One region of the Endozoicomonas sp. ALE010 genome, then DNA from elsewhere that is predicted to be linked to it. Evidence: predicted binding sites of a transcription regulator. Region 1 holds the regulator's gene; the other holds the start of a gene.
The links. Region 1 encodes FNR, which switches genes on or off when oxygen is low (the NO sensors DNR and NnrR bind a similar motif). Its sites were predicted from a motif close to TTGATNTANATCAA; they were not measured.

Region 1 (15,941 bases):
TTGCTGATGTCAGAAAGTACTGACCAGAAACTCTGGCAACCGCTCTGCTGGTTCAGGATTACCGACAGCCTGCGCCCTGAGGCCGCCCACACAATCCAACGGCTGCAACAGATGGGCAAAACCGTAACCCTGCTCAGTGGTGATGCCGAGCCGGTGGTGGCGGCAACCGCTGAATCCCTGGGTATACGGCAATGGAAGTCTGAAAGCAGCCCGGATGACAAGCTGCGCTATATCCAGACGCTGCAGAGTCAGGGCCACAAAGTCTTGATGGTTGGTGATGGCATCAATGATGTTCCCGTTCTGGCGGGGGCGGATATCTCCATGGCCATGGGCAACGCCTCAGACCTGGCGCGCACCAGTGCAGATGCAGTATTGATTTCCGGCAACCTTGAGCGACTGGCCGATGCCTTTAACCTGACCATAAGAACCCGGAAAATTATCCGGCAAAACCTGGCATGGTCCCTTGGCTACAACCTTGCCGCCCTGCCCCTGGCCGCAGCAGGCATGATTGCCCCATGGATGGCCGCTACCGGCATGGCGCTCAGCTCACTGATCGTGGTGGCCAACGCCCTGCGACTGAACCGCCCGGGAAAACTGCCCAAAGCACCGACCGAGTCAGAAGAAGTTTACGCCCACCTTGAACCCAGAGGAGCTGCCTGACCATGGAAAGCCTGATTATTCTGATCCCTCTGGCCCTGATCCTGATCGCTGTAGCGATCAAACTCTTTTTCTGGGCAGTAGACGACGGTCAGTTTGACGACCTTGAAGGGCCAGCCCACAGCATTCTTTTTGATGAGCCTCAACAGATACCAAAAGCTGATTCACATGACCATAAATGAAGTCCCCACCTTACTTTCCGCATTAACCCTGGGCATACTGGGCAGCGCCCACTGTATCGGCATGTGTGGCGGCATTACTTCCGCCCTCAGCCTCTCCCTGGCAGGCAAGTCCCGTGCACAGATCTTCTGGCTGATGCTGACCTATCATCTCGGACGAATTACCAGCTACGCCATCGCTGGTCTCCTTCTGGCCAGCATTGGCTGGTACCTGGGCGGTATCAGCCCGGAAGTAAAGATGGGACTGCGCTATTTTGCGGCCATTATGCTGATCGCCATGGGGCTTTATCTGACCGGTTGGTGGCGTGGTCTGACACATCTGGAAAAGATCGGACATAAGCTCTGGCAACATATCCAGCCCAAGGCCAAAGCACTGCTGCCCATCAAAAACTTTCCCAATGCCCTCGCCATTGGCATGCTCTGGGGGTGGTTACCCTGCGGCCTGGTCTACAGCACCCTGGCCTGGAGCGCCACTCAGGGAAAACCGGTACAGGGTGCGCTGTTAATGGCCTCATTTGGTATAGGCACCATACCCTCAGTGTTCCTGCTTGGTGCGTTCTCAAGACAGCTCAGCGGCATTATCCAAGCCAGTATCACCCGCAACCTGGCGGGGTTGCTGATTATCCTTTTTGGCTTGTGGTCTATGCCCGGCGCACACCAGAGGTGGTTGATGTCCATGCTGCACCATCACCATATGTGATAAAAGGAAAAAAAAAGTTCTGCCTCCTAGGAGGCTCTTAAAGTTTTGAATCAGAAATCAAACCAAAAGACGAGGCGCTCCGCTTTTTGCTTCTGCAACTCAGCCAACTCCAAAAAATACTTTTCCCCCAACGATTCCCTGATCGTAAGCTTGACAAACTCTTCGGGAACATCAACGCCCCTTTCTCTTAAAGGCTTGTTGTAGTCGTAAGAAACCAATTCATCAACAGACAGCCAGGAGTGGCCAGATCCACCCGTTCCCCATTCATCAGACTTGGCCTTGATGGAAAGACTGACATCTCCGGGCAGCCCCCGAGCCTCCTCAATAATGGGATACGGAGTAACATGCCAGGAGCCCCAGTCATAATCGCTTCTGACAAAACCCTCGGAAAAAAATGAAAAGACATGACGATTGCGATCTGAAAAAGGTTCGTAACCCGGGATTTCTTCCCATTGCCCGACACTATTTCTGAATTCAGCATACATATGTATGTCTGCACCCATAATTACTCCTCCTGTCTGATCAGTGACCAGGACATATTTGTGAATTTTTATGATCTAGCAGCAAAAATAGCACATTCAATGAACCCACCAATCACTATCAATCAGACCCTTTTCAGCACAACCCTGCCAGCCAAAGCATTATTTGCTCGATTAATAACCAGATGGCAGATACAATAGCCAACCTCAACAACTTCACGCCACGTTGGACACAATCCTCATCACATGCCCTAAAGACGAACCACTAAGGCATGCCAGTTCGGTTCATACCTATTGACACCGATCAAAGAACAACCTTGAAAATCTTTCTAAACTAGCCAAAAACATCATGACGTAATACCGACTGTTTTTGCCTTACCCTTTCCGGCACAAAAAGACCGACCAGAAGGCGAACACACTGACTAATAAGACATGAAGATTACCGAGAGCAATAATGAATACCGCACCAGTTTGGGATAAAGACCTGATTCACCGATACAACCACTCAGGCCCGCGTTATACCTCCTATCCCACGGCGGTGCAGTTTGATGGCAGCTTTGATATTGAGAAATATCATCACAATGCCCACTCCAGTGCCAGGGCCATCAATCCCCTGTCACTCTACTTTCATATCCCGTTCTGCTCCCATGTCTGTTATTACTGCGCCTGTAATAAAATTGTCACCAAACACCGTGGGCGCGCCAATAGTTATCTGGAATACCTGTTTCGTGAAATAGAGATGCAGGCAGCACTCTACAGTCAGGAACAGCGGGTCGAGCAACTGCACTTTGGCGGCGGCACACCGACCTTTCTGAGCAGAGATCAGATGAGGGATCTGATGGGCCATATCCGTCAGCACTTCCAACTGACCCAAAGCGATACCGCAGACTACTCCATTGAACTGGATCCCAGGGAAGTAGACTGGCCCATGATGGGCACCCTGAGGGACCTTGGCTTCAACCGAATCAGCATGGGCGTTCAGGACCTGAACCCCAAAGTTCAGCAAGCCGTTAACCGGGTTCAACCTGAAAGCATGATTCAATCCATTCTTGATGCTTCCAGGGTCATGGCATTCCGCTCGGTACACATGGACCTGATTTACGGCCTGCCTTTCCAGACCACCAACAGTTTTATGGAAACCATCGATCGTGTGGCTGATATGGCCCCGGACAGGCTATCCCTGTTTAACTACGCCCACCTGCCCCACCGCTTCAAACCACAGCGCCGAATTAATGAGCAGGATCTGCCTGCGCCGGAAGTGAAGCTGGACATTCTGCATCAGGCCACGGAAAAACTGCTGGATCAGGGCTACATCTACATCGGTATGGATCACTTTGCCCTGCCAGACGATGAACTGGCCATTGCCCGGGAAGAAGGCACGCTGCACCGGAATTTCCAGGGTTATACCACCCATGGTCATTGCGACCTGATCGGCATGGGCGTGTCTGCCATCAGCCAGGTAGGCGACACTTATATCCAGAACAGCACCGATGAAGCCCGGTACTGTGCAATGATCAATGAACAGCAGTTGCCAGTGGTTCGCGGCCTGAAGATGACCGCTGATGACAAAGTCCGCCAGGCAGTGATTACCCAGCTGATCTGCCACTTCAAACTGAACTTCAGCGATATTGAACAGCGGTTTGATATTCAATTCAGGGATTACTTCCGGGATGAGCTGGCAAGGCTGGAGCCGATGAGGGCAGACGGCCTGATCAGTCTCAATAGCGATGGCTTGCTGGAAGTACTGCCAAAGGGAACACTGCTGATCCGTAACATCTGTATGCAGTTCGACCACTATCTCCATCAACCGGAGATGAAAGAGAAGACGCTCTTCTCAAAGGTTATCTGAGTAACACTCCGGAGCAATCACCAGGCTCCGGAGCCCCTCTCCCGCCAGTACCGACAACGACTGATCATCCCGCACAGAACCGAAACCTCTCTGCAGCTCACCGGTTTATCAGAAAAAAACTGAAACTGACGACGACTTGCCACCACTATCACATTGATTTACTTGAAACATAAGTGCAAAATCTGCCATGTCCGTTAAATACCACGAACGAAAATTTAATCCTGTGACATAAGACAATGTCAGATTGATTTTCAGGGATAAAGACACACAACCACCAGGAGCCATGACCATACCATGATCAGGGTCAGCCCTGAGCTTGATAGATGACACGGCAGATGAGAGCTCACCGGAACCACCGCAGTTTATGACGCATTGCTGAAGCAGCACCAAACCCCTACCCTGGGTCTGCCCGGTTGCGTACATACCTGATTTACACTCCGGTAACACTTTTCATACACTTGGTTTTCCATAAACAGTGTCGAATTTCGCCAAATACGACTTTGAGGCCTCTCAATGACGTCAAAGCCCAACGTCCGACAGCCGAGCCATGTGGCCTGCAGAGACTGCAGCCTCAGCTCACTGTGCCTGCCACTGGCACTGAGCATTAAGGATATCGATCAGCTGGATCACATTATCAAGCGTGGGCGTCCTTTGAAAAAAGGCGAACACCTGTTTCTGGAAGGTGACCCCTTTACCAGTGTCTTTGCTGTTCGCTCAGGGGCTCTCAAAACCTACACAGCGACCAATGAAGGTGAGGAACAAATCACCGGATTTTACCTGCCCAGCGAAATTCTTGGCCTGAGCGGTATGGATACGGATACCTATCCGGTGTCGGCCCAGGCGATGGAAACCACCATGATCTGCGAGATTCCTTTTGAGCAACTGGAAACCCTTTCCGATCAATTCCCGGAATTGCGCCGACATCTGATGCGCCTGATGAGCAAGCGTATCCGTGAAGACCAGCAAATGATGATGCTGCTGTCCAAGAAAAACGCCGATGAACGTATTGCCACCTTCCTGATTAACCTGGCCAGCCGTTTTCGTCGCCGGGGTTTTTCTTCCCAGTCGTTCCGTCTGTCCATGTCGAGAAATGAGATGGGGAACTACCTGGGTCTGGCGGTAGAAACGGTTAGTCGTGTATTTACCCGATTCCAGAAAAACGGCCTGATCTCCGCCGTGGGCAAGGAAATCGAAATTCGCAACTCGGTTGAACTCTGTGCCCTGGCCGGGGGAAAAACACTGGAACCGATTGCTACCAACGCCTGACTTTATCCTCTAAAGAAGCTACCCTTTGAGGTGGCTTCTTCCTTTTTATCCATTGACTGACAGCGGCATGCTCCCTCCCATGCATACAAACGAATGTTCATCCGTTCAGGAATATCTGCGAACGCAAATCAGAACCATCGCGGACTGGCCCCATGAAGGCATCCTGTTTCGGGATATCACCACACTGTTTGAAAACCCGGAAGCCTGGCGTAAGGCCGTGGATGTCATGGTTCAGCGTTATGAGAACCAGACTTTTGATCGCATTGGCGCGCTTGATGCCCGCGGTTTCCTGCTTGGCTCGACACTGTCCTATATCATGAACAAGCCGCTGGCACTGTTTCGCAAGAAAGGCAAACTGCCAGGCAAAACCCTCAGTGTCGAGTATGACCTTGAATATGGCAAAGCCGTACTGGAAATGCATGAAGACACCATTAAGGCCGGTGAAAAAATTCTGTTAGTGGATGACCTTATCGCCACCGGAGGCACACTGCTGGCTGGGGATCAGTTGATTCGACAAGCAGGAGCCAGCACACTGGAAGCTGCAGCTATCATCAATCTGCCAGACCTCAAGGGCGCTGACAGACTCAATGCGGCGGGCATTCCAACCTATGCCCTGTGCAATTTTGCCGGTGAGTAAAACCACCCTCAGTTCAGAATTTCAGGGATGATACGATATGTCTCTTAGATCCAGGGTTAATGTCTGGATCTGAGAGCCCCTCCCGCAGTTACAGGACGCACAGACCGGGATCTACCCGGGAAAAGGACTTTGCAAATGGGAATATGCGCCAAGGAACTAAGGCACTATGTTGTTCGCCCCGCACTCAAGCATCTGGGTATGTGGAGCCCTACTGCTGAGAACCTGCTGCTTGGTACCGCAGCCAGAGAGTCCGGGCTTGGTTTTCATCTGAAACAGGCCAATCACCAGGCACTCGGTATCTATCAGATTTCTCCTCGCATGCACCGCAATATCTGGGACCTGTTTCTGGCACCAAACGCTGACTTATCCAGCAAAGTTCGGGGACTGGCCAGCCAGCGGGAGTTTCTTTCCCACCCCCATCATGAACTGGCGACCAACCTGGTTTACGCCACCGCCATTGCCTGGCTTATCTATCACCGCTGCGGTATTCAGATCGAAGATATTGATAAAGAAGACATCACTGCCATGGCCAGATTATGGCAAAAGCACTTCCACAGCAGAAACCCCGGAACACTCCAGAGCTTCTGCGAAAGCTATCAAAAGATGATTATTGAATCAGGCTGCTCCACAGAGGAGTCAACGTACTTTAACCAGGCTGCAGCCAAACCGGCATAACAGGATTCAGCCTGCCTGCTCCCTTATCGCCTTGATGATGCTCCCCTACAACCCCTTGGCCTCAGCACATTGAACACAAAGGTCAGCATAAGGCATAACCTCAAGGCGCTGAACCGGAATTTCCTTACCGCAGGACAGGCAGAAACCGTAATCGCCCTCATTTATACGATCAAGGGCGCGGTTAATTTTACCCAGTTCAATCACCGCCTCGTTACCCAGTGCATCAATAACCTCATCATTCTCCCGTTCCTGCGCCTGCTCAGACCAGTCTGCACTGTTTTTTCGGGAAGCATCCTTTTTAATTTTACCCAGACGCGTATTCAGCTCATCCCTGCGAGCCATCAACCATTTCTGCCACTTATCATGATCTGTCATTTTGCTACCCCTGCACAAAAATACTGTAGAATCCTGCTGTTTATTCTATAAAGAATGGTTGTGTCAAAAGGTCACTCTTTACCATAAAACAACGCCGAAGAACCTTATCCCCACTCACAAAAACGGATAAGGTAATTACCAACCTGCGGCGTACTGATTCTTTCCAAAATCATGAATTCAAATAGTAGATCATTGATACCGTAAACGTAATATTCAGTTTCAATCCGGAAAAACATTTTCCCACCTGGTACATCAATTCAATGAGTTTGATGTGAACAATCTCCGTTCAGCCTGAAGCGGAGTCCAGGAGGCTGACAAAGTCCCTCCTCTTGATCTCGTAACCATTAACAGGCTGAGTGGTCGATAACCAGGCATTACATCACATAAGGCAGTCGTTTCAGCCTGTCGATGCAGGATGTGTGATTGAGCTGTCTGGCAAGTACCAGGGGAGTCCTGCCATGTCTGTTTCTCACCCGATGATCTGCGCCGGCATTCAACAGCATCCTGACAACTTTCAGGTTGCCATTGAATGCCGCCATATGCAGAACGGTATTGCCGTCTTGATCGGGAATATTCAGATCCGCCTTCGCCCGAATCAGCAGGCTGAGGGAAGCATCAAATGAGAAATGAATAAAGGACATATCAACGGCATAGTGCATGGCAGTACGGCCGGAATTATCTTTAACATCAAGCTGAGCACCTACCTGGATCAGGGCTTTCAGGCTATTGCAACGGTGTTTAAGCACAGCCAGATGCAGTGCGGTCTTACCCTCTGCGTTGGTCATGTCAAGGTCGGCATCGGAGCGAATAAACATGCGCAGGCACACATAACTGCCGTAGGTGACGGCGTCGTGTAACACCGTGTTGCCAGCCGAGTCCCTTGCCGAAAAATCCACGTTAGCCTCAACAATGACCCTGACGCACCCAAGATGGTTGCATCTGGTGGCTATGTGCAGTGCTGTCATAACGCTATTGCCGTTGGTAAAGGCCTGGATATTGGCCCCCCTTCGGATCAGGGTTTGCACGCTTTCAAGGTGCCCATGATAAGCAGCAAGGTGCAGGGCATTCCAGCCACAATTGACAAACGCCTCAACGTTGGCGTTGTTATCAATCAGGATTTCCAGACACTCACTATGGTTTCGCATGGCAGCGTAGTGTATCGCCGCTCTGCCAACGGGGGTCACTGCGTCAAGGTTCGCACCTTTATCGGCAAGTAATCGCAGGCAGTGGCCATGACCACCGGTGGCCGCATGGTGAACTGCCACCCGGCCATGCCGGCTGGCTATGGTCATGTTACACCCATTGCTGATGAGAATATCCATTACCGCCCTGTGGCCGGCCTTGGTCGCCAGAATCAGGGGGGTCCTGCCACGGCTGTCCACGGTATCAATAATGCCCGGGTTCCGGGCCAGTATCCTGACACACTCACAACGGCCTTCCAGGGCAGCAATATGCAGTGCTGTTCGGTCATGACTGTCCCTGGTGGCAGGGTTTGCCCCTCCCAGAATCAATGCTTCGGCAAACTGACCGTCTTCCTGCCTGGCTGCCAGATGAAGGGCGGTATGACCATCCCGGTTAGTCAGATTGAGACCCGCACCGGACTGAATCAGAAAATTAACCACATCAAGGTGGCCATTGACCAGGGCAACGTGCAGTGGGGTCATGCCGTTATTGATGGCCGGGACATCCAGCGAAGCCCCCGCTGCCACCAAAGCCCTGACGCAACCCATTTGCCCATTGCTGGCGGCCATGTACAGCAGACGGACATGATGACCTGTATCACCGGTACGAAACAGGGCAAAGACAACACTCGGGTCGAGGGTCAGCAACTGCTGAAGCTGTGCCAGGTTTCCGGAGCGACAGCAACTCAGGGGCATTGACTCGCTGTAAGCTGAGTACTCATAGAGCTTCGCCCCACCCTCTCGCATCAGTGGCAGGGCCCAATTAAGACAGACCGGGCAAGTTCGTCTGGACAACTGTCGGCTGTTAAGCCAGGGGGTCACACATTGCTCGTGATAGCGATGGCGACAAGGGGTAACCACTACCCTGCTGTGTCCAAACAATCCAACCAGACAAATCGGACAGACATCGTTTAATGGTTGCCCTGTCGGGTTGGAAACCGGAGAAATTGAATTTTCCATCAGTATTCAGGTCACCGTGTACCCGGTTGAATTCATGGACAACCGGTGATTTCATAAACACTATTGACAGAAAAATTGTGGACTGGTTCCTGAAAGGCAGCACAGAAGCTGACCTGCCTGCTATTGGCGCACCTTGGCAATCTGATCTGAATTGAACGTTCGCATAGCCTGGCTGCACAGCCTCTCAGCTTGAGAGGCCGGGAAATTAAATAGTAATAATTTTTACCATGTCAATATCGGTATCGATTGGATCAGGAATATTCCCGGAAAAGATCGTTTGATTGTCCTCATGCTCATAGGACTTGCGCTCGCCAGAACGATCCATTTTAAGATCCTTGAAATTGAACAGCTCAGTATCAGCCATCTGGGATGGCGCTATATTTTGCATAGCCGTAAAAATTGACTCGATCCTGCTCGGATTCTTTTTTTCCCACTCAGCCAGCATGGCTTTGATATTCTGACGCTGCAGGTTCTTTTGTGAGCCACACAGGTTGCATGGAATAATCGGGAACGCCATTTGCTCAGCAAACCGTTTGATATCCTTCTCGCGGCAATAAGCCAAAGGGCGAATCACCACGTTCCGTCCATCGTCTGATAGTAACTTGGGTGGCATGGCGGCCAGCCGGGAGCCATAGAACATATTAAGAAACATGGTCTCTACGATGTCGTCCTTATGGTGGCCAAGGGCAATTTTGGTTGCGCCGATATCTTCGGCAAAGGCGTACAAAGTGCCACGGCGCAAGCGCGAGCATAAACCACAGGTGGTTTTACCCTCCGGTATCTTCGACTTAACCACCGAATAGGTATCCCTGTTAATAATATGATAAGGAACATTCAGGCCATCCAGGTATTCCGGCAGGATATGCTCAGGAAAGCCCGGTTGTTTCTGATCCAGATTCACCGCCACTAAATCAAAGGTTATCGGTGCACTTTTCTGGAGACTCTGCAAAATATGAAGCATCGTGTAGCTATCAGCGCCACCCGATAAACAGACCATCACTTTGTCGCCATCCTCGATCATATTGAACTCTTCAATAGCCTGACCTGCGTGGCGGCGCAACCTTTTTTGCAGCTTGTTAAATTCTGTCTTTGCAGTTCCGGAAAGAGAAGTCGTCATATTATCCTGAGGGAGTCTAAGGAAAAATTTGATTATAACTATCTGTCAATCTTTCACCAATCAGACCGATTGCTATCCCGTTACGGACTTTCACTACAGGGGATTCTGAAACCAGCTCAAATGGAATAAGTTATGGGATATCCCCGCCCCGGAAAGGTATCCACCGAGCCATTCAAGACCCACAACTTAAAACGGCTCAACGCCAGCAGCCACTGAAAATGGATAAAACCCGGTATTGATTAACAAAAGCAAAATCAATATATTTAAAATCAAATTCTGCATAGCAGAATAATAAGGAAATGATAACATGCCCGATGCCTATATCTACGACGGTGGTCGTAGACCTTTCGGCCGAGACGGTGGGGCGCTCTCATCGATCCGTCCGGATGACCTGTTGGGTGACATCATCAGGACTCTCATTCAGCGCAATGCTTTCGACCTGAATCAATACGAAGACGTTATCGCAGGTGGCACACAGCGGGTTCCCCGTCTGGCCGGGGTAAAAAACGCACTGAATCTGATGACGTCAGGTCAACCCCTGGAAAAATTGGCAGGCACAAGGCAGTTAAATATCCAATATGAATGACCAATATGCCACTCTGAAAGGAATAATCTTTGCCCTGCTCTCAGCACTGGCATCCACTACCGCGGGTGTTGCCACCAAGGTGGTAGCCGATGCAGTTCCCATCTCTATGGTTGTTTTGTTTCAGTACGGCATCTGCCTGCTTATTCTTATCCCTTTGCTGTTGAAACACCCTCTTCGCAACTGGTATACAAAACACCCGGTTATTCATGCTGTCCGGGGGATTTCCGGCTGGCTGTGTTTTTTTACCTACTATCTGGCGATTCAACATACCCCCCTGGTGGACGCCTCTCTGCTGCGTAACACGGCACCGTTATTTGTGCCATTATTTGTCTGGGCCTGGATAAAAATAACCATTCCGGGGGGGCAGTGGCTGCCTATTATTGTTGGCTTCCTGGGTATTCTGCTGATCTTGCGACCGGACGCAGAAGGCATTGAATACTGGCATATCGTCGGGTTGCTGTCCGGCGTGTTTCTGGCGCTTTCCATGGTCAGCACCCGGGTCCTTTCAGGCACGGAATCGACCCATGTGATTTTGTCTTACTATTTTTTGATATCGTTTCTTAGCAGCATCCCGTTAGCTATCCTTGACTGGCAGCCTATTCCTTACTGGACACTGCCCTATTTGCTCTTTATTGGTGGTTCTATCTCGTTGACCATGTGGTGTTATACCCGGGCATTGACACTTGCCAGTGCCGTCATCGTGGCACCTATAAACTACTCCGGTGTTGTATTTTCAGGAATTATGGGCTGGCTGATCTGGAGCCATATTCCTGACGGGTTTGCGCTGACAGGAATTGTGCTGGTCATCGCAGCCGGGCTGATTACGGCGTTCTGGAACAGCGGCAGCGCCAGGCAACAATAGATGGATGTTAACCGACAAACCCCGGAGATTTACCCGATACTTCTGATTTACCTATGTTATAAATGTTTAATCCTTTAACCAGTATTGATAATGGCCTTTAATTTGCGGGGAGCGGAACTCCACCCCCTGCAGAGCGTACACAATAGTAGAAGACACACCACATATGAATGAAATTATTGACCTGCCAAGAGAGAAAGGGGGGGAGAAAGACAGGAAATTCGTTGAGGCGCTGGCACGTGGCCTGGATTTGCTGCGGGCTTTCAACCAACAGGGCGGCGTTCTCGGCAATCAGGACCTTGCCAGAATTACCGGGCTTCCCAAACCAACCATCTCCCGCTTGACTTACACATTGACCCAGCTGGGCTATCTCACCTACTCGAAGCACCTGGAAAAATATCAACTGGACGTCGGTGTGCTGGCACTGGGTTACGCCTACACCTCCAACCTCAACGTACGTAAAATTGCCAAGCCTTATATGGAAAAAATGGCCACTCAAGCCAATATCTCTGTAGGACTGACCGTACGTGAGCGTCTGTCGATGATTTATGTTGAAAATTGCCGCAATGAAAAAACGCAGGCTCTGCGCATGGATGTTGGCTCAAGATTGCCACTGGCAACATCATCCTCCGGGCGCGCCTTTCTGGCCGGCCTGTCAGACGGTGAAAGACATCAGATCCTGTCACTGATGGAGCAGCACTCAGGTGATCACTGGCCAGCCTGGCAAGAAAGCATCAGCAAGGCTATTGATGAGTATCAGGAAAAAGGCTTCTGTACATCCCTTGGCGACTGGAGCAAAGATGTTAATGCCGTTGCTGTCCCGCTCAAACTTCTGGACGGCCGGGTTATGGCAATCAACTGCGGTGGTCCGAAATACCTTATCTCCGATGAGATGATCATGCAGTCATTGGGGCCACAGCTGGTTCATGTGGTGCGGGATATTGAGGCTACCGGGGTATAACCCATAAATAACACGGCTTGAATACTGTCCTATCCTCGTTTCCATGCTCCACGTGGGAACGAGCACATAGCACTTAATTGAGATAAAATAAAAAATCGAACACACATTTCGCTGTGCAGTATTGCATATTGATTTCAACCATATCCTCAGGCTAAGATCACAAAGCACTGAAATCTTCGATACAAGAATTCAATAACAACAAAAACCTGAAACCGACTACTGAGGGCAGTAGTGGCAAGAAGGAGCAGGAGACCTTAGCAACATGCAAAAAAATCACCGTGCTTCCAGGCAGATGGAACGGCCTGTTGGAATCAGAAAATCAACTTATCTACTCACACTGGCTATTCTGGGCACCATGCCCGGTGTCAGTCAGGCCGTCAGCTGGACCACAGAAAATGATGTCAATATCTCGCTGGATACTCAGGTGAAATACAGCACCATGTGGCGAGTAGAAGACAGGGATGATGACAACCTCAATATCAATACCAATGACGGTAATTATAATTTTGATACCGGGTTAGTCTCGAACATCTTCAGCATTACCTCAGACCTGGAAGTGAGCAAAGATGATTACGGTCTGTTTTTGCGGGCCAACGCCTGGTATGACAGCCAACTGAAAGATAAAGACCCGACCGGAGATGGCAATATTTATTCCAACTCCGGCAGCGAAACCAAATTTTCTGATGACCTTAAAGACTCTGCCTCAGGAGCAAGACTTCTTGATGCCTATGCCTATCGGGATGGTTATGTTGCGGACCAACCGCTGTCCTTCCGACTGGGCCGTCAGGTGATTAACTGGGGTGAAGCCCTCTTCTTTACCAGCGGTATAAACTCTGCCAACCCTTACGATATTGCCGGGCTGCGCCTTCCGGGGGCAGAACTGCGTAACCATACATTGCCGGTGAATATGGCGTATGTGCAGGCGGGAATTACCGACAATCTCAGTATGGAAGCGTTTTATAAGTTTGAATGGGAATCTCATGAGTTGATACCCAATGGGGCTTATATGAGTACGGAGGATCTGTTTGGTGATGGGTCTTTGGGGGTTATTGAAGATTTTAGGAATTCACTTCCGGTACCGGCTGATATTTCAATCCCAGGCTTGAATGGCACTGATCGGATTTTACCTATTGCCAGACAGGGGCAGAAAATCGATGCTTCAGATGATGGTCAGTTTGGTCTTGCGCTGCGTTATGAATTTTCTGGAGTCGAAGCTTCGTTATTCTTTATGAACTATCACAGTCGTGCTCCTTATGCTGCTCTTGAAACTGGAGATCAGGCTGGTTGTTCCTCTCAGGCACCGGGTTTTCTTTCAGCAGGAAGCCCGATTACAGGCCAATATGCAGCGTTGTGTCAAGCTGGCATAACTGGGTCAAACTCAACGTTAACAGCTCTTGCAGATGGACTGTATTACCTCAATAACACCTACTATGACCTTGCATACCCTGAAGATATCCGTCTCTACGGCTTAAGCCTGTCCGGTAATATTGGTGAAACCAGTATTGGAATGGAAGTCACCTACCGGCCTAACATGCCGTTTTCTACCAATCGGGAAGAATTTGCAACCTTAGCCAGCAATGCTATTTTGGCAGGTAGAGGATCAGTGGGTACTATAGACTTGGGTGCCGCAGGAATCGTTGCCTCAGGTACAAAAACCAACCTTTACCAGCGTGACGAGCTATACACCTGGACGGTCAACGCCACCCACAATTTCGGACCAAACCTTGGTGCCGATGATGTCAACCTTATCTCAGAGGTTTCCGGTAAAATCATACCCGGCAGCATTACCGATGTGCCCAACTTTTCCAACTTAAGCAAAAACTCTTATGAGTACACACTGGTTCTGAGCGGCTCATACGACAACGTGCTGCCCGGGTTGGACTTATCCCCATCATTGACCCTCAATGATAAACTCCACGGAGACGATCAGGGGGCCATAAGCTACAGCGCCAGGGTTGCTGCAGACTACGGCAGCAATATCTCTGCCGAACTGAGCTATAACGCCTGGAACAGCCAAAGCGACCAGAGAGACCGGGACAATGTCGCCTTTAGCGTGGCGTACTCCTTTTAATCACCAGAAAAATAAAAGGCTTCGTTTTGGCAATCCGAACGAAGCCATTTTAAAAAAATAACAAAAATAATGAGGTGAACAGATGAAAACAAGACCCTTATTTTCAACGCTGGCCATAGCGGTCGGCATTACCTTTTCAAGTTTGTCGCTGGCAGCCGTTGATAACATGGAAGCCAGGCGATTAACCAGCGAACTCACCCCTTTTGGTGCAGAAAGAGCGGGCAATGAAGAGGGCACTATTCCAGCCTGGACCGGCAAACTGGTTTCTGTTGACAATGGTTACGACCCGGAAAGAGTGACACGCGTCGACCCATTCGCGGATGAAAAACCCCTGTTCGAAATCACGGCAGAAAATTATAAGGAGCATCAGGATAAGCTAAGTACTGGTATTATCGCCATGCTCGAAGCCTATCCAGATACATTCCGTATTCCGGTATATAAAACACACCGGACGTTTACAGCACCGGAGCGCATCGTAAACAATACGCTGAATAACGCCACCAGCGCCCAGCTGGCCAACGACGGTAATGGTTTTAGTGGCGCTATTGCCGGAATACCTTTCCCTATCCCGCAAAATGCCAATGAAATTATCTGGAATCATATTACCCGGTGGCAGGGCATTAACGTGGAAGGCGTGAATGAAGCGGCACTGGTTCAGCCTTCCGGACAAGTGAAGCGTGAGGTCTCCAAGTATGACGCCTACTTCAAGTATTATGATCCAAACGTAACAGCCGAGGAGCTGGACAACACGCTGTTTTTCTATCTCAGGGAGCAGATTACACCGGTACGTGATGCTGGTGAGCTGACACTGGTTAAAGAGACCGTTGATCAATTGGCAGAGCCCAGAAAAGCCTGGATTTATCTGCCAGGGCAGCGCCGGGTGAAGAAAGCGCCCACCACCGCTTATGACACACCTACCGGCTTTATACTCACCGATGAAGTCGATCTTTATAACGGTTCCCCGGACCGCTTTGACTGGCAGATCGTGGGCAAGCAGGAAATGTATATTCCCTATAATAGCTATGCGCTTGCCAGTAAAGACCTTTCGAGTGAGACGCTGCTGACTCCTCACCACCTGAATCCTGACTATACCCGTTGGGAACTGCATCGTGTCTGGGTGATAGAGGGCAACCTGAAAGAAGGTAACCGACATATATACAGCAAGCGCCGTATGTATCTGGATGAAGACAGCTGGGCGGGTGCCATTATGGAAGCCTATGATAGCCGGGGAGGATTATGGAAAGTAAATACAGCTCACCTGAAAATGGCTTATGAGATCCCCTCCATGATGTCATCGCCTACTGTCTATCATGACCTTGCTAATGCCACTTATTCCGTATCCAATATGGAAAATGGCGATGTCGGCATGCGTAATATACTGGCAGAGCA
Region 2 (15,941 bases), on a different contig from region 1:
GGAGAGCGACATGCCATTTGATTCTAAAAATGATGCCGGGCATACCATCGTATCAATCGACGAAACCCGGCTTGATGCATCTTTATCAGAGCCTCTGAGGATTTATCTGTTTGACCAGATCGACAATGGCTCCGATAACCTGGTGATTGATTTATCCCAGGTGCGTTTTATGGACAGCAGTGGTTTGGGGGCATTGGTGGCAGGTCTGAAAAAAATGGGGGGAGCCGGTTCCATGAAGCTGGCCAGTGCCCAGCCTGCGGTTATGGATCTTTTCAGTCTTACCTCTATGGACAAGCTGTTTACCATTCTCCCTACAGTGACCGAGGCCATTAAGGAGAAGTAATCATGACCGACGAAAAGGGGCAGGCTGTCAGGCTTGAGATTGACAGTGAGCTGGCGAATACCACCCTGGTTGCCATGGCTGTCCGGGGCCTTTGTGCCATGACAACACTGTCCCCGGTTGAGGTGAATCGTGTGGAGCTGTGTGTGGTTGAGATTGTGAATAATGCCATCGAGCACGCCTATGGTAATGAAAAGGGGCATAAGGTTGAGGTTGGGGTCAGTCTTTTGCAGGCTTGCTTAATGCTGACCATCAGTGATTGGGGTAAGCCAATGGATCAGGGTAAGCTGGGGAGCAGGGATATGTCAGTGGATCCTGACAATCCTGCGGCGTGGCTGTGCAGCGGTAGAGGGTTGCCGATCGTCCAGAGTTTGATGGATAACGTTGAGTATCAGACTGTTGGGGATAAAAACAGTTTTATCATGAGTAAGCAGATCAGGAGTTAGTACACAGTTTCAATACATTTGATGGGGTCATTTAGGAGCTGTCCTGAAATAATTTACACATTTCTGGGTTTCAAAACTCCGTTCGTCCTGAGCGGAGTCGAAGGACATAAAATCCATACCCTGAATAAAGACTGTGCCAGTCACCCTTCGACTCCGCTCAGGGTGAACGGAGATTGTCCACATGAAGCTTATTGAAATGATGAACTGTTCTGTTCACTCATTTTTAGCAACGTCAGCTGCTTTTTTCTGAAATGATCATTCCCGTTTCCACCAGCGCCTCAGGGCGATCATAGGGCGTAAGTTTGAACAGGACGCCAATCTCCGGACTGTCTATGTATTGAATTTCCTTTACATTCCGAACTCTTCTTCGCTGCTTTATCTGAAAATTATCGGTTATACGCAAAGGCGGGGAGCCATCATCCAGTCTCACCAGATTGTCAGATCCTATATCAGAAGCAGCCAGAACGTCAGATGTCTTTTGTTCGTAATTGTTTCCGGACAGGGCGGAGTACAGTGGTTCCGGACTTAATTTATTCAGCCACAGATCAATATCAACATGCAGAAAGCGCTCTTCACTGACGCTGACCGTGCCATTCAGCAACAGATTGTCCTGCCCGCTGATAGCAGCCCGGATTTCAATCGGTCGTTTACCCGATCTGGCGCTGACAGGCATTCGCCAGGCTTTATGGGTAATCACCTGATAATTGCGATTTCTCTCAAGTGCAGTTACCTGGCTGTTCAGAATCCTTTCATTGGCTGGCAGGTCGATGTAGGCATCACGCATAACATCAGGATGGCTCTGCTTTACAGGCTCAATAATGTCAAACAGAGGACTGCTATCATCAGGGTCGGCAGCGTGAGTTTGCAGTTTGATTACATTGCCAGGTGCCCGGTAACCGGCAACGGGAGGCCAGGCTTCGCCACTGTGATTGTTGAGGTAACGAAAAACCACAAGATCCACCTGATACCATGGGATATCAGGTCCTCCATCACTCGCGTTCTGTGCAGCAGAAAGCGGTACATTAACCAGTAGTGCTATCGACAATGCGATAAGCTGAAGTTTTTTCATACAGAATTTCCTTGGATCACCCAATCCGGAATCAGGGATTGTGGCTTTTGTGCAGCAGCTCCTGACTGTCTGAAAACCAGCCAGGTGGCTATTGTTAGATATCAGCTGTTAACCCGCAAGCCTGCCCAGCAACGTTTCCGTTGCCTTAAACCTCTGTTCCGAAGTTTCCATTGCGTCAATGTACTTTAAGATGCTGCTGCCTTCCAGCCTGAACTGCTGAGGGCTTGACTGGATAAGGTTAATAATCAGCATAGGATCGACATTGGGCTGCTCTTCAAACTCGACCCTTGCTTCTTTGCTGCTGGCATCCAGTTTCTTGATGCCCAGCTTCTGGGCACAGAGTTTTAACTTCATCTGACGGAACAGGTTTTTGGCCGGGTCGGGCAAGAGGCCAAACCGGTCAATCAGCTCAACCTGAAGGTTCTTTAACTTTTCCTCATTATCAGCGGCGGCAATTCTCTTATAGAGAATCAAGCGGCTATGGACATCGTGAATATAGTCTTCAGGCAACAGGGCCGGAAGCCGTAAGTTCACTTCTGTGCCATGGTTCAAGGGCTGATCCGGATTGGGCGTTTCGCCGTTGCGGATGGCGTTAACGGCACGCTCAAGCATCTCGGTGTAGAGCGTAAAGCCAACACTCTGTATCTGGCCGCTCTGGCCTTCACCCAGCAGTTCACCCGCACCCCTGATCTCCAGGTCGTTCGAGGCCAGCATAAACCCGGCACCAAGGGTTTGTGCTTCCGATATGGCTTCAAGACGTTTCGCGGCATCAGCCGTCATCGATTTCGGTGTCGGTGTTAACAGATAAGCGTAGGCCTGGTGGTGTGAGCGACCAACCCTGCCTCTAAGCTGATGCAGTTGGGCCAGGCCAAACTTGTCAGCCCTGTTGATGATGATGGTATTGGCATTAGGGATATCGATGCCGGTTTCAATAATGGTTGTGCATACCAGAACGTTGTAGCGCTTGTGGTAAAAATCGGACATCACCTGTTCAAGCTGACGCTCACGCATCTGGCCATGACCGGTGATGACCCGTGCTTCAGGAATCAGTTCCTGAAGGTCGCTGGCTACTTTTTCAATGGATTCCACCTGGTTGTGAAGATAGTACACCTGCCCGCCACGCAGCAGCTCCCTGAGGATCGCTTCTTTCACCAGGGGTTGATCATATTGCCGGACAAAGGTTTTAACCGAGAGTCGCCGTGCCGGTGGTGTCGCGATAATGGACAGGTCGCGAATACCGGACATGGCCATATTGAGCGTTCTTGGAATGGGTGTTGCGGTCAGGGTCAGGATATCAACCTCGGACCTCAATGACTTGAGCTTTTCCTTATGGCGAACCCCAAAGCGGTGTTCTTCATCGATAATAAGCAGGCCAAGATCTTTAAAGGTCAGGTCGCCCTGAAGAATCTTGTGGGTACCAATAATGATATCCAGTTTGCCCTCAGTGAGCCGCTCTTTTACCTGATCCACGGCTTTTTGCGACTTGAATCTTGAAATAACATCAATTTCTACGGGCCAGTCCGCAAATCGATCGCGAAAACTTTCGTAGTGTTGTTGCGCCAGCAGCGTCGTGGGAACCAGAATGGCCACTTGTTTACCGCTATGAGCTGCAAGGAAGGCAGCACGCATGGCAACTTCTGTTTTACCAAAGCCCACATCACCACAGACCAGGCGATCCATGGGTTTTGGTGCACACATATCGCCAATAACGGCGGCAATGGTCTGTTGCTGATCGGGCGTTTCTTCAAATGGAAAGGCCGCAGCGAAAGCCAGATAATTCTGCTCCGGCTCAGTGAAAGGAAACCCTTTTCGTGCTTCTCTGCGGGCATAAATATCCAGCAGTTCGACGGCCACGTCCCTGGCTTTTTCGGCGGCCTTACGCCGCACCTTGCTCCATTGCTCACTGCCCAGCCGGTGCAGCGGGGCAAGTTCATCATCGGCACCGGTGTATCGGGAAATCAGGTGGAGAGAAGCGACCGGTACATAAAGTTTGGCTTCGTTGGCATATTCCAGGGTCAGAAACTCCGTGGTCTGGCCATCTACTGCCAGTGTTTCCAGCCCTCTGTATCTGCCAACCCCATGGTCAATATGAACCACAGGAGCTCCGATTCTTAACTCGGTCAGGTTGCGAATAACCTGGTCGGCACTGTGTTCGTCTTCTGTCTTCCGCCGTCTGGTCTGTTGTACTCTCTGGCCGAGCAAAAGCGCTTCCGGGATAACAGCGATTTGCTCTTCCGGTAGATACAGTCCGTTGTCCAATAGCCCGGTGCTGACCGCCAGGGCGGGCTTTTCTTTAAGAAATGCGGACCAGCCATCACACAGGTCAGGCGTTATATTATTCTGGCTCAGCAGCTCCAGCAGTACTTCCCGCCGCCCGGCACTTTCGGCGACCAGCAGGACATGATGAATGCCATTTATAAAGGTTTTGAGGTGGGCCAGTGGCTGCTCAAGCCGGGCATTAATGGTCAGTTCCGGCAATTCTTCACGGTTTAAATTAAATCGACCGGCCTTGGGTGCAACAGGCTGCTCAAACAGTGTGACTCTGGGGAAGTCGTTCAGTCTGCTGTAAAACTCCTCCGAGGGCATCAGAACCCGGGATGGGGGAAGTATTGGCCTTTGCGGATCAACACGGCGGTTGTCGTAACGTGCATGAACATCCGAATAAAAATGATCCAGTGCTGAACCCACGGTGTCGTAAATCAGTATTCGGGTGTTTTGTGGCATGTAGTCGAAAAGCGTTGACGTCTCCTCAAAGAAGAGAGGCAGGTAGTATTCAATGCCCGGGCTGGCAATACCTTTGTTGATATCCTGGTAAATCGGGCATTCACGATAGTTAACGTCAAAGGTTTCCTGAAAATTACTGCGAAATAACGCTATCCCTTGCTTATCCAGGGGGAACTCATGCCCCGGTAGCAGTTGTATCTCCTCAACCGTTGCAATGGAGCGTTGCGTTTCAGGATCAAACGTTCTCAGTGACTCTATCTCGTCATCAAACAGGTCAACCCGATAGGGCGTGTCAGCCCCCATGGGAAAAATATCAACAATAGAGCCACGGATAGCGAACTCGCCATGTTCCATCACTGAGTCTACACAGCGATATCCGGCCTGTTCAAACTGGCCCCGGCGTTCATCAATGATAAACCGGGTGCCCGGTTGCAACGACAGGCAGCTGCCCAGCAGATAGTTCTTCGGACACAGGCGGTGCAACAGCGTCGTCACGGGCACAACCAGAATTTTTTTTCGGCCACGGTTGTCGGTCAGGGGAAGGTGGTAGAGCGTTGACAGTCGCTGGGAAATAATATCCTGATGGGGTGAGAAGGTATCATAGGGCAGTATTTCCCAGTCCGGCATTTGCTGAACATTGATGTTGGCTTCTTCAGCAAGGAAGAAGGCCAGCTCTTCTTCCAGCCGGTTTGCTGATGAACTGTCCGGCGTAATAATCATCAGCGGCTGGTTGTCCGATACCGCAGCACAGGAAATGGTCAAGGCAGGCCCGGCTTTCGCGAGATTTCCCCACTGAAGCTTGTCGCCGGGGTGGGTTGGCAGAGGAATAGTGTGTTGAAACATGAAAATCCTGAAGGCTCTCCTGATTTACCCCAAATACAGATATAAGTAGTTAACCAAATGAAATCATATATTTCTGACTAAGTTGTCAGTCACTCTGCGGCGTTGCAACTCCGGTCACATAGCTACGGCTATGCTCCCTACGTTGCGCCTTGCATAGCAACTGCCCACTTAGCCAGAAATATACGATTCCATTTGGCCAACTACTTAAGTGGTGGATTGTAGCGGTTGTGATCCTGTTCTCCCAGTATTGCCAGCGGGAAATGGTGGAATAAGGAGGAAAATCAAAGGCAGAAAGATTGGTGGTGTTAATGTTTGATAATCTTTGTTGCCTCGAACACCATCAACAAGGATAATAACCACGGAACATAAGTCCCAAATAAGGGATTGTATTTAAAACAGAAATAATAAACGGGAATTTATCGTGGTAGCAGACCGTTTTCAGGACTGGAAAGAGCGTGAAGCACTGGCTGAGTCAATGATCCCACTGATCGGCAAGCTGTATAGAAATCACCATGTTGTCACGTCTGTGTTTGGGCATCCCGTCATTAACCGCTCCGTAATCAGCTTGCTGAAAGCGCACAAGTTTGTTCGACAGATTGAGGACAATGGTCTCTCTGTCCGTGAGACTTACCCTGTGCTGGAAATTCTGGCAGGCCTTGATCTGGGGCCATCCCGTATTGATATTGGCAAGCTGGCCGTTGGCTACCGGGCGGAAGCAGCAGGCCTGTCACTGGAAGAGTACGTTACCGGTCAAGTAGCGTCAGTGACTAATGGCCATAAACAGACCCTGGGCCCGGGTCAGGATGTCGTATTGTATGGCTTTGGCCGGATTGGCCGTTTGATGGCCAGAATCCTCATTGAGCGCGCGGGCAGTGGCTCTGGTATTAACCTGAGGGCCGTGGTTGTCAGGCCCGGCGGTGCAGGCAATGATCTTCAGAAGCGGGCAAGCCTGTTGCGTCGCGACTCGGTTCATGGCTCTTTCCAGGGCACTATATCTGTTGATGAAGAGAATAAGGTTATCTATGCCAACGGTGTGGCCATTCAGGTCATTTATTCCAGCAGCCCGGATTCCATCGATTACACCCGGTATGGCATTAACAATGCCGTGATTGTCGACAACACCGGTAAATGGCGTGATAAAGAGGGATTGAGCCTGCATTTGCAATCAAAGGGAGTATCCAGGGTCCTGCTGACAGCACCGGGAAAAGGGGATATCAAGAATATTGTTTATGGGGTAAATCATAACGATATTGAGCCGGAAGATCAGATTCTTTCCGCCGCCTCCTGTACCACTAACGCGATCACACCGGTGCTGAAGGCCATTAATGATGAGTTTGGTGTTGAACACGGTCATGTAGAGACGGTTCACTCTTACACCAATGACCAGAATCTGATTGATAATTACCACAAGGGTGAGCGTCGTGGACGCAGCGCTGCACTGAATATGGTCATTACCGAAACCGGGGCAGCGAAAGCCGTTGCCAAGGCGTTGCCTGAACTTGAAGGTAAGTTGACGGGGAATGCTATTCGGGTGCCGACCCCGAATGTTTCCCTGGCCATCCTTAACCTGTCCCTGGACAAGGCCACCACCGTTGAAGAGCTTAATCGCTTTATCAGGGAGACCTCACTGTATTCCAGCCTTCAGAAACAGGTGGATTACGTCACCTCTGTTGAAGCAGTTTCCAGTGATTTTGTGGGTAGCCGTCGAGCTGGCGTTGTGGATGGGCAAGCCACTATTGTTGACGGCAAACGCTGTGTGCTTTATGTCTGGTATGACAATGAGTTCGGTTACAGCTGTCAGGTCAACCGGATACTTCAGTTTATGTCTGGTGCGATGTACCCGTCGGTTCCATAAAACACTCGTTTGTCAGTAGTGATGAACACTTCACAGAGTGACTGATTAGTGGTTCGGCTAATCAGTCACTCTGTAGATCCTGCCTTTTTCCTATCTTATCCCGATTTACCAACAACCTGCGTACATTGATATTGGTCAACAATGAGTGAGATTGGTCGCCCTCTAAATTGTAACCATTCTCATTTGCGTATATATTCAGATCAATTGACATTTTGTCAGGCAGCAACCATTCCACACTAAAACCCCGACAAAAAAACAGGTTCTGGCCCTGGCAGATGATTTAGGTGCAAATATCTGGGTCATTTTTGCGAGTTATTACCTGCTGTGCAGAAAAATCGCGTACAAAACTGACTTTATGATGCCTGTGGAGAAGATGTACATGAAGGTGACATTGGGTGAACTGAAAACCGGTGAATGTGGCCGGGTAACCGCTTTTGCGGATGCTGGCAGTGCTTACCGGCGGAAATTGCTGGCAATGGGCCTGACGCCCGGAACCCGGTTCACGGTTTGTCGTGTTGCGCCATTGGGGGACCCAATTCAGTTGGAAGTCAGAGGCTTCCAATTATCGATTCGAAAGGATGAAGCCGCTGTTGTAGAGGTTTCCAGAGCATGAAAAAACACGTTGTTGCAATTGTCGGAAATCCTAACTGTGGTAAAACAACGCTGTTTAACGCGCTGACCGGTGCCCGGCAGCGGGTTGGCAACTGGCCAGGCGTTACTGTGGAAAAACGCAGTGGTTTTTATACCTTTGCTGATAACGCCATAGAAGTGGTTGATCTGCCCGGAACCTACTGTCTTGATGTGGTTGACAGTGACGTTTCTCTTGATGAAAAGGTGGCGCGGGATTATATCCTGAAGCGAGAAGCGGATTTAATTATCAATATTCTTGATGCTTCAAATATTGAAAGAAATTTGTACCTGACCACTCAATTGCTGGATATGGGTGCTCCGGTCATCGTTGTGCTCAATATGATGGACGTTGCCAGGGAAAAGGGCATGGACATTGATATTGACAAGCTGGCTGAGGAACTCGGCTGTCCGGTGCTGCCCCTGGTTGCCAGCAAGTCAGGCAATATCAAAGCCTTTTTACAAAATATTAATGATTTTCTGAATAATGGTATTTCCGTAGCCCCACCATTGAACCTTGGTGAACAGCTGGAACAGGCCATTGTCGTTATTGAAGCGACTCTTGAAGCGTCTGTGAATCTTGATAGTCCGCTGTCCCGACGCTGGTATGCCCTGAAGTTACTGGAAGGTGACACTGTGCCTCTGCCGGAACTGACCTGGCAGGTGGTCAATGAGGCTACCCGGCAGCGTCATATCATTGAGGCTGCCCTTGAGGAAGAGCTGGATATTATTCTGGCCAGTCGACGTTATGATGTGGTTGGTCAGCTTATGGAGTCAGTGATTCGTGAGCGGGGCGTGGTCAGTCACCGGCTGAGTGAATCCATTGATCGTGTGGTATTGAACCGGGTGCTTGGGTTCCCCATTTTCCTGGGTGTCATGTATCTGATGTTCATGTTCACCATTAACTTCGGCAGTGCCTTTATCGACTTTTTCGATATCTTTACCGGGACTCTGCTGGTGGACGGACTGGGCCACTGGCTGAACTCGGTTGGTGCTCCCGCCTGGGCAGTGACGTTACTGGCGGACGGTGTGGGTGGTGGTATCCAGACAGTGTCGACATTTATCCCGGTGATTGCTTTCCTGTTTCTGTTTCTTTCCATACTGGAAGACTCGGGATACATGGCCAGGGCTGCTTTTGTCATTGACCGACTCATGCGCTTTCTGGGGCTTCCGGGCAAAGCCTTTGTTCCCATGCTGGTGGGCTTTGGCTGCAACGTGCCTGCGATTATGGCAGCACGGACACTGGACAATGAAAAGGACCGGCTATTGACCATCTCCATGGCTCCCTTTATGTCCTGCGGTGCCCGATTGCCGGTGTACGCGCTGTTTGCCGCTGCCTTTTTCCCGGAGTCCGGCCAGAATGTGGTGTTTATTTTGTATCTGGTGGGTATCCTGGCGGCAATATTTACCGGGTTGATTCTCAAGCAGAGCATCCTTAGTGGCGACAGTTCGCCGTTTATTATGGAGTTGCCCAATTACCATTTGCCATCGGTGACTCAGGTCATGTTACGCACCTGGGATCGTCTCAAGGCTTTTATCCTGCGTGCAGGCAAAGCGATTGTGATGGTGGTGGTCGTGCTGAACACCCTGAATGCTATTGGTACCGATGGCTCTTTCGGTCACCAGAACACTCAGAGCTCCATGCTCAGCAAGATTGGCCAAACCATTACCCCGATATTTTCCCCCATGGGCATGACGGAAGAAAACTGGCCAGCGGCTGTGGGACTGTTTACAGGTATTCTGGCGAAAGAAGCCGTTGTGGGTACGCTTGACTCAATGTACGGTGCTATTGCCGCGTCTGAAAACGCTGACACCGAGAGTGAAACGACGTTTGACCTGTTGGCAGGCTTGCAGGAAGCCGTTGCCACTATTCCAGCCAATCTGAGTGGTTTAAGTGGCACACTGGCAGATCCTCTGGGTGTCGAAGTTGGCGATCTGACCGATCTGGAGGCGGTTGCTGAAGAGCAGGCAGTCAAAGTCAGCACATTCTCTGTTATGGCTGGCCTGTTCCCCAGTCATGCTGCAGTCATTGCCTACTTATTGATGATCCTTCTTTATACTCCCTGCGTAGCAGCATTGGGTGCTATTTACCGGGAAACCACCCTGGGCTGGACGCTGTTCATTTCCGGATGGACTTTCTTCCTTGGCTATGCCGTTGCCACTATTTATTACCAGTTGTCGCTGGTATCTGTGCAGCCTGGCGAAACGCTGCTTTGGGTGGTATCGATCATGCTGATGATGTTTATTGTGGTTACCTTGATGAAACGCATGGGAGCCTCAGTACTGCAAGGGCGGATGGATGTCAGCCCGCAATGACATCGTAAACGCAAAGCGTGGCCAAAAGCACCCTCAGTGCTTTTGGCCATTAACCGGAACCTGACAGGCGCTGACCATGCTGATCAAAATCCGCGATTATTTGAAACAGCAGAAAGTGTGCTCTCTGGCTGACCTCAGTGTGAAATTCAATACCACACCTGAGGCCATGAGAGGGATGCTCTCACACTGGCTAAGGAAAGGTCAGTTGAGCTGTGAACAGCCGGGTTGCTTTGTGGCCTGCAAAAAGGGGTGTGTTTCCTGTGACCCTGCCGAGTTGGAGATCTATCGCTGGCAGGGAAAGTCTCAACATATTCCATTGAGTCTTATCGGCTGACGGACTTTCACAGCATATTTGCTGTTCCTGCGTAAACAATCTCTGTACCCCTGAGCTCCTTTACCATTACATCATCATGATATAGTTGGCGTTTTTTACATAACGCTGGTCTGCTTCTTCGCCATTTTAATAGTCAAACAGATGTTTAATTATTATCACCCCGTAAAATGATGGAACTTTCGAAACAAACGATAGTCCAATAAAAATAAAATCCACAGATTTTCAGTTTTCTGAAAAGTTTCTTATGGAGTAGGAGATAGACTATGAATATTGACGCTATACACGGAGCTCCTCGGGGGAATCAATTTGTTCCACCAGTTGTAATGAAAGGGCGTGCATTTGGAATGACAGTTGCTGAGCAGCTTAGAGAATCCCTTGATTTACAAAATATAGATGAGGGTGAGCTTGATTCTATTCTTTTTGAAGGATCTGTGAAATCAGATACTGCTGATGAAGGTTTTGTTCTGGTGGCAGGAAAAGATACGCTTCTGAGGCTGCAGGGTAAAAACCCTGAAGTGTTTGCTGGATTATACAATGCCAGCCCCGTTCCTGAACCATCAGAAAGTGTCTTTTCAAGAGTATGTACCCTTGTAACTGATATTATTTCTGCCTATCTGAACACAGGACAAAGTTAATTGATTAAGTCCCCGGCTTTTAAGATGAAGCTGGCTGAACTTGATAAAGAAAAACAGGTGTCTGGTAAAGATCGTTGGCCTTAAGCGTCTTTATCGGCACTCTGCCTGATAAACTGAAGGTGTGGGTAAGTAACCAGCAACCAGGTGGCAGTTGAGGAATCAATTCTCTTTCAACACGTTCCATCGCTCCGGGATACAAATAGCAAACAACAAGGCCCGCGTTACCAGGGGCTGCCTGGAAGAAATCCGCTCTTATAACATCGATCCCGTACCTTGCCTCAGTAAAAAGGGCCGGAACCGGAGAACGTTCCCAGACCTCAATTTTTTTGTCAGGGTATTTTTCTCTTAAAGTGGGAATCAGGTGTCCCCAGCCACAACCAAGTTCCATAACATGACCGGACACGTCATCTGGAAGGATATCTCTGATCGCCGCCCTGACTTTTCGCGAGGTGGGAGTAGGGCCAATGCCCAGGCTCAGGGTCCAGAAGAGAATAGAGCCGGTGATCAGACCGGCTGCCACCAGAAACGCGGTGGTCATTATTAATGAGTTCAAGGGATTATGCGCTAATCTTCAACACGTTCCCAGGTTTGCGAACGGCCAATCAGCGCGAACCCGATATAACCACGGACTTCCAGTTTACTGCCATCTTCCAGCACTTTCATGTTAGCGCTGTAGACTTTCCCGGATTCAGGATCGACGATTTTTCCATCGTCATATTTGCTGCCTTGCTTTTTCATGCCCCAGAGTATGGTCATGCCCTGAACTTTCTGATCCTTGAGCTCGCCCTGGCACTGGTCACAAATGCTGTCCTGTTTGGCAGGGTCAAGAATCTGTGTCACTTTGCCAGACAGTTTGCCATTTTCCTCGAAGATTGTGACATAACTTTTTGCTTTACCCGTGCTGTCATCAATGGTTTTCCATAGTCCCAGGGGCGAAGCCGCCAGGCTGAACGAGGACAGGCAGAGGGACAACAATCCGGCACCCAGGGCGCGTTTTCTCGGGAACATGTGAGGGAGTCTCCAAAACCCCGGAATTTTCCGGCGTTTATTGTAATCATTCCATTGTGGTGTCATTCAGGTAGAAGAGTTTGCCCCGGACACTTCTGCGAAATTCAGAAGGCGTGAGCTGGTAGCGACGTTTGAACAATCTGGAAAAATAATCAGCGTCGGCATATCCCACCTGCAGGGCAATTTCGGCAATGCCCAGGTTGGTATTCTTTAATAGATCGCTGGCCTGATCAAGCCTGATTTTGCGGACATACTCCATTGGCGGGGAGCCGGTGGCCTGTTGAAAACGACGATTCAGTGTCCGGGCATTCAAGCCCGACAGTCTGCCAAGGGCAGCCAGAGAGATTTCACTGGCGAAGTGATGGTGGATAAAGTCCTGCAGGGAGACGATCACTTCATCCTGGTGGGTTGTGGCATGATCTTCAGCAAAATGGGTGTCTTTGAAGGGCTTTCTGATTTCATGGGAGAACTGCTGTTCAACCTTTTGGGCGATGGACTCGCCAAGCGCTACGCCAATCATGTGCACCATCAGGTCAGCGACCGAATTGACACTGCCAGCACAATAAATACGACCTGCCCGGGTGATCAGGTGATTGGGTTTGAACTCAATATCCGGGAAAAAACGTTGCAGTTTTTCCATGTAAAACCAGTGGGTTGTGGCTGGTTTTTGATCCAGAAGCCCGGTTTCTGCCATAAACGCCACCCCGGTACCAGCTGCGGCAAATACGGCACCGGCATCGTGTTGGCGTTTTAACCATGCAATGATTTCCGGATGTTTCCTGACCACCGGAATCGGGTTGCGCCAGAGCGCAGGAACCAGGATCAGATCACCATAGCCGCTCTGTTTAAAGGTTCTGTCCGGTGTCAGTCTCAGGCCGCCAGTGGTGGTGATGGGGGCTGGCGTACTGGCACAGAAATGAACTTCAATACTTTTTTTATTGGCTGACAGTCGGGTGTAGGTCATTGCCGCTTCGAGCATCTCAAGGGGTAATGTCACACTGGTACTGATCATATGCTCCACCATAGGGATCAGTACCCGGTTTAACTGGATTGGGGGGGATTGTTGGAACATTGGCGTAAAACTGCTCAGTGATGTGTCTTTTTTGTCCGTATTCGTGTCTTTTTCATCCGGTTAAGTTTATCACGAAATCATTAAACTAGTGCCAACTTCATTTAATTCTTAATTTGCATTCATAACAACCTGATCGCTACTCAGAGTGGCACATCATTCAGTTGTTATACAGGAGTGTGGTTTGTCCAGATTACCCGTTATTGTTGCTCAAGGTGGGGTCAGCCCAGCTGGAAGAACCTCTGGTTTTCATGGCTACCGTCGTTTGGTGCTGGAATGCCTGAGTGACCGGTCGCAGCACGAAACCCTTGCTGCGCTGCGCACGCTGAGAAATCTGCCACAAGACAGCAGTCGGGAAGATATTCTGTCGGGAACATTGATTCGCCGGCTGGAAAACAACCTGTTTAATCCGCAAGCCATTCCTTTTCATCAGGCCATTCAGGCGGAGTCCGGATCGGAAATTATTCTGAGGGGCCGTCGTTTACCCAATCCACTGCCCGATGGCTGGCAGTTAGAAAAACTGGAAGATGGCCAGATCAGGGTGAGAATCGAAGTCGGCCAGCCGTTAATGATTCCTTCCATCCGTGAATCACTGGTCAATGCCGCGGGTCAGCTGCCCAGCGGGTTTGCCCCGGAAAAGCTGTACCAGTCCCGGAACCACCCCAGGTCACTGACAATGACGGTGTTCGGTGCATCCGATGCGATTTATTCTTCCGGTATGGACTGGCATGCGGTCAAGCAGAAGCTAAGCCCTGAACAGGTTGCGGTCTATTCCGGCAGTGCCATGAGCCAACTGGATTTTAACGGCAATGGCGGTTTGCTTCAGTCCCGCTTGCTGGGAAAGCGGGTGACTTCCAAGCAGTGTCCACTGGGTTTTGCCGAGATGTCGGCGGATTTTATCAATGCCTATATCCTTGGCTCTCTGGGTGGCACGGGTACCAGTATGGGAGCCTGTGCCACCATGCTTTACAACCTGGAACAGGCCGCTGCTGACATTCGCAGTGGCCGTCGTCGTCTGGTGATTGTGGGCAACAGTGAAGCGCCAATTACCCCGGAAGTCATGGAAGGTTATTCCACCATGGGGGCTTTGACCACGGATGCGGCACTGCGGAAACTGGATGGTTTGTCGGATTCTGACCATCCGGACTGGCGCAGAGCCTGTCGCCCATTTGCCGACAATGCCGGTTTCACCATTGCCGAATCCAGCCAGTTTCTGGTGTTGATGGATGACGAACTGGCCCTTGAGTGTGGCGCACAGATCCTGGGATCGGTGGCGGATGTCTTTATTAATGCGGATGGTTTCAAGAAGTCTATTTCTGCCCCGGGAGCCGGTAATCATTTGACCGTGGCCCGGGCTGCCGCCCTGGGCAGGGCCATTGCTGGCGAAGACGCCCTTCGTTACCGGAGTTTTGTTCAGGCCCATGGCACAGGAACGCCACAGAACCGGGTGACCGAGTCACAGATTCTCAGTGAAACCGCAAAAGTGTTTGGTATGGAAAGCTGGCCGGTGGCTGCGGTTAAAAGTTACCTTGGTCATTCCATCGGCGCAGCGGGTGGTGATCAGATTATGGCGACACTCGGCGTCTGGAAGCATGGATTTATTCCCGGTATCAGAACGATCAATGGCCTGGCTGAAGACGTTTATTCGGAAAAACTCAATATTCTGCTGAATCACCTGGAAACCGGGGCTGATCAGATGGATCTTGCCCTGATTAATGCCAAGGGTTTTGGTGGCAACAATGCCACAGCCCTGCTGCTCAGCCCGGAAATAACCCGAAAAATGCTGAAAGCCCGCCATGGCGATAAGGCCATGACGCAGTGGCAACAGAAAAATGAGACAGTCACCCAGCAGCAGGATGACTATGAACAGCGCTGCCAGAGCGGTGAAGCAAACCCCATTTATCAGTTTGGTGAGGGTGTGCTGGACGGTTCTGACCTGACGTTTACGGAAAAACAGGTAAATGTTCCGGGCTATGGAAAGGCGCTAGATCTGGAGATGGAAAACCCGTTCTGGCAGTTTAATCGATAACATCCTGGGGGCTGCCCTCAGTGATTCGCTCATTTCTGTGAAGTTGCGAGACAACGCAATCTATTCGTTTTAAAGTGCTTGCAAACCTATCAATTCAGTGGCGTACAGGTGAGCCATTATGTTTAAGCACTTATTACTGATTTTGCTGATGTCCGGGTTCGTGATCACCCGGGCCTCAGGTGAATCTTTACCGGGCAGATTTAACGTTGAGCAACCACAGTCAACGGTAGTGACGCTCTACAGTGATAAAGCCCTGGTCAGCCAGAGGTTCGATACCCGACCCGATGGGCTGGGCAGTCTGAAGATTGTCGGTCTGCCGATCAACCGGCTTGATGGCAGTCTTAATCTTGAATACGTCGATGGTGATACTGTTTACCGGCCTGATGACGTTTTCTGGCATCAGGGCGGCCTGGGTCGCGATAATTACTACCGGAATCTGCTTGGCAAAAACGTTGAACTGTTTGGTGGCGGCCTCAACGTTGCCATTCAGGGAAAACTGGTCAGCTACCAGCAGGGAATCGGGCTGGTGGAAGGCAACAATGGCCGTCAGTATTTGATTGATTATCATGATCCCCAGGGGTTGAGGATACTGTCACTGACCGCTTCGGAGATTCAGGGAGAAAATCTCCAGTATGTAAAGGCGGAT

Region 2: the regulator FNR is predicted to act here: its motif matches at 7,403-7,416, upstream of ACO6UY_RS21535 (FeoA family protein).

What each region holds. Positions count from the first base shown of each region.
Region 1 is NZ_JBLYNV010000012.1:11,743-27,683, reverse strand. Features, by position in the region: gene ACO6UY_RS07430 (heavy metal translocating P-type ATPase) at 1-660, shown strand, start outside; gene ccoS (cbb3-type cytochrome oxidase assembly protein CcoS) at 663-839, shown strand; gene ACO6UY_RS07420 (sulfite exporter TauE/SafE family protein) at 826-1,536, shown strand; gene ACO6UY_RS07415 (hypothetical protein) at 1,587-2,039, opposite strand; gene hemN (oxygen-independent coproporphyrinogen III oxidase) at 2,470-3,864, shown strand; gene fnr (fumarate/nitrate reduction transcriptional regulator Fnr) at 4,378-5,130, shown strand; gene ACO6UY_RS07400 (adenine phosphoribosyltransferase) at 5,210-5,767, shown strand; gene ACO6UY_RS07395 (hypothetical protein) at 5,903-6,442, shown strand; gene ACO6UY_RS07390 (TraR/DksA family transcriptional regulator) at 6,488-6,817, opposite strand; gene ACO6UY_RS07385 (ankyrin repeat domain-containing protein) at 7,192-8,958, opposite strand; gene ttcA (tRNA 2-thiocytidine(32) synthetase TtcA) at 9,164-10,075, opposite strand; gene ACO6UY_RS07375 (hypothetical protein) at 10,383-10,661, shown strand; gene ACO6UY_RS07370 (DMT family transporter) at 10,654-11,523, shown strand; gene ACO6UY_RS07365 (IclR family transcriptional regulator) at 11,687-12,481, shown strand; gene ACO6UY_RS07360 (DUF1302 domain-containing protein) at 12,744-14,552, shown strand; gene ACO6UY_RS07355 (DUF1329 domain-containing protein) at 14,635-15,941, shown strand, end outside.
Region 2 is NZ_JBLYNV010000075.1:3,671-19,611, reverse strand. Features, by position in the region: gene ACO6UY_RS21560 (STAS domain-containing protein) at 11-343, shown strand; gene ACO6UY_RS21555 (ATP-binding protein) at 346-786, shown strand; gene ACO6UY_RS21550 (CsiV family protein) at 1,019-1,855, opposite strand; gene mfd (transcription-repair coupling factor) at 1,964-5,422, opposite strand; gene ACO6UY_RS21540 (glyceraldehyde-3-phosphate dehydrogenase) at 5,844-7,277, shown strand; gene ACO6UY_RS21535 (FeoA family protein) at 7,657-7,890, shown strand; gene feoB (Fe(2+) transporter permease subunit FeoB) at 7,887-10,220, shown strand; gene ACO6UY_RS21525 (FeoC-like transcriptional regulator) at 10,297-10,554, shown strand; gene ACO6UY_RS21520 (hypothetical protein) at 10,818-11,189, shown strand; gene ACO6UY_RS21515 (hypothetical protein) at 11,209-11,727, opposite strand; gene ACO6UY_RS21510 (DUF2147 domain-containing protein) at 11,754-12,197, opposite strand; gene ACO6UY_RS21505 (GlxA family transcriptional regulator) at 12,244-13,269, opposite strand; gene ACO6UY_RS21500 (beta-ketoacyl synthase) at 13,451-15,295, shown strand; gene ACO6UY_RS21495 (hypothetical protein) at 15,414-15,941, shown strand, end outside.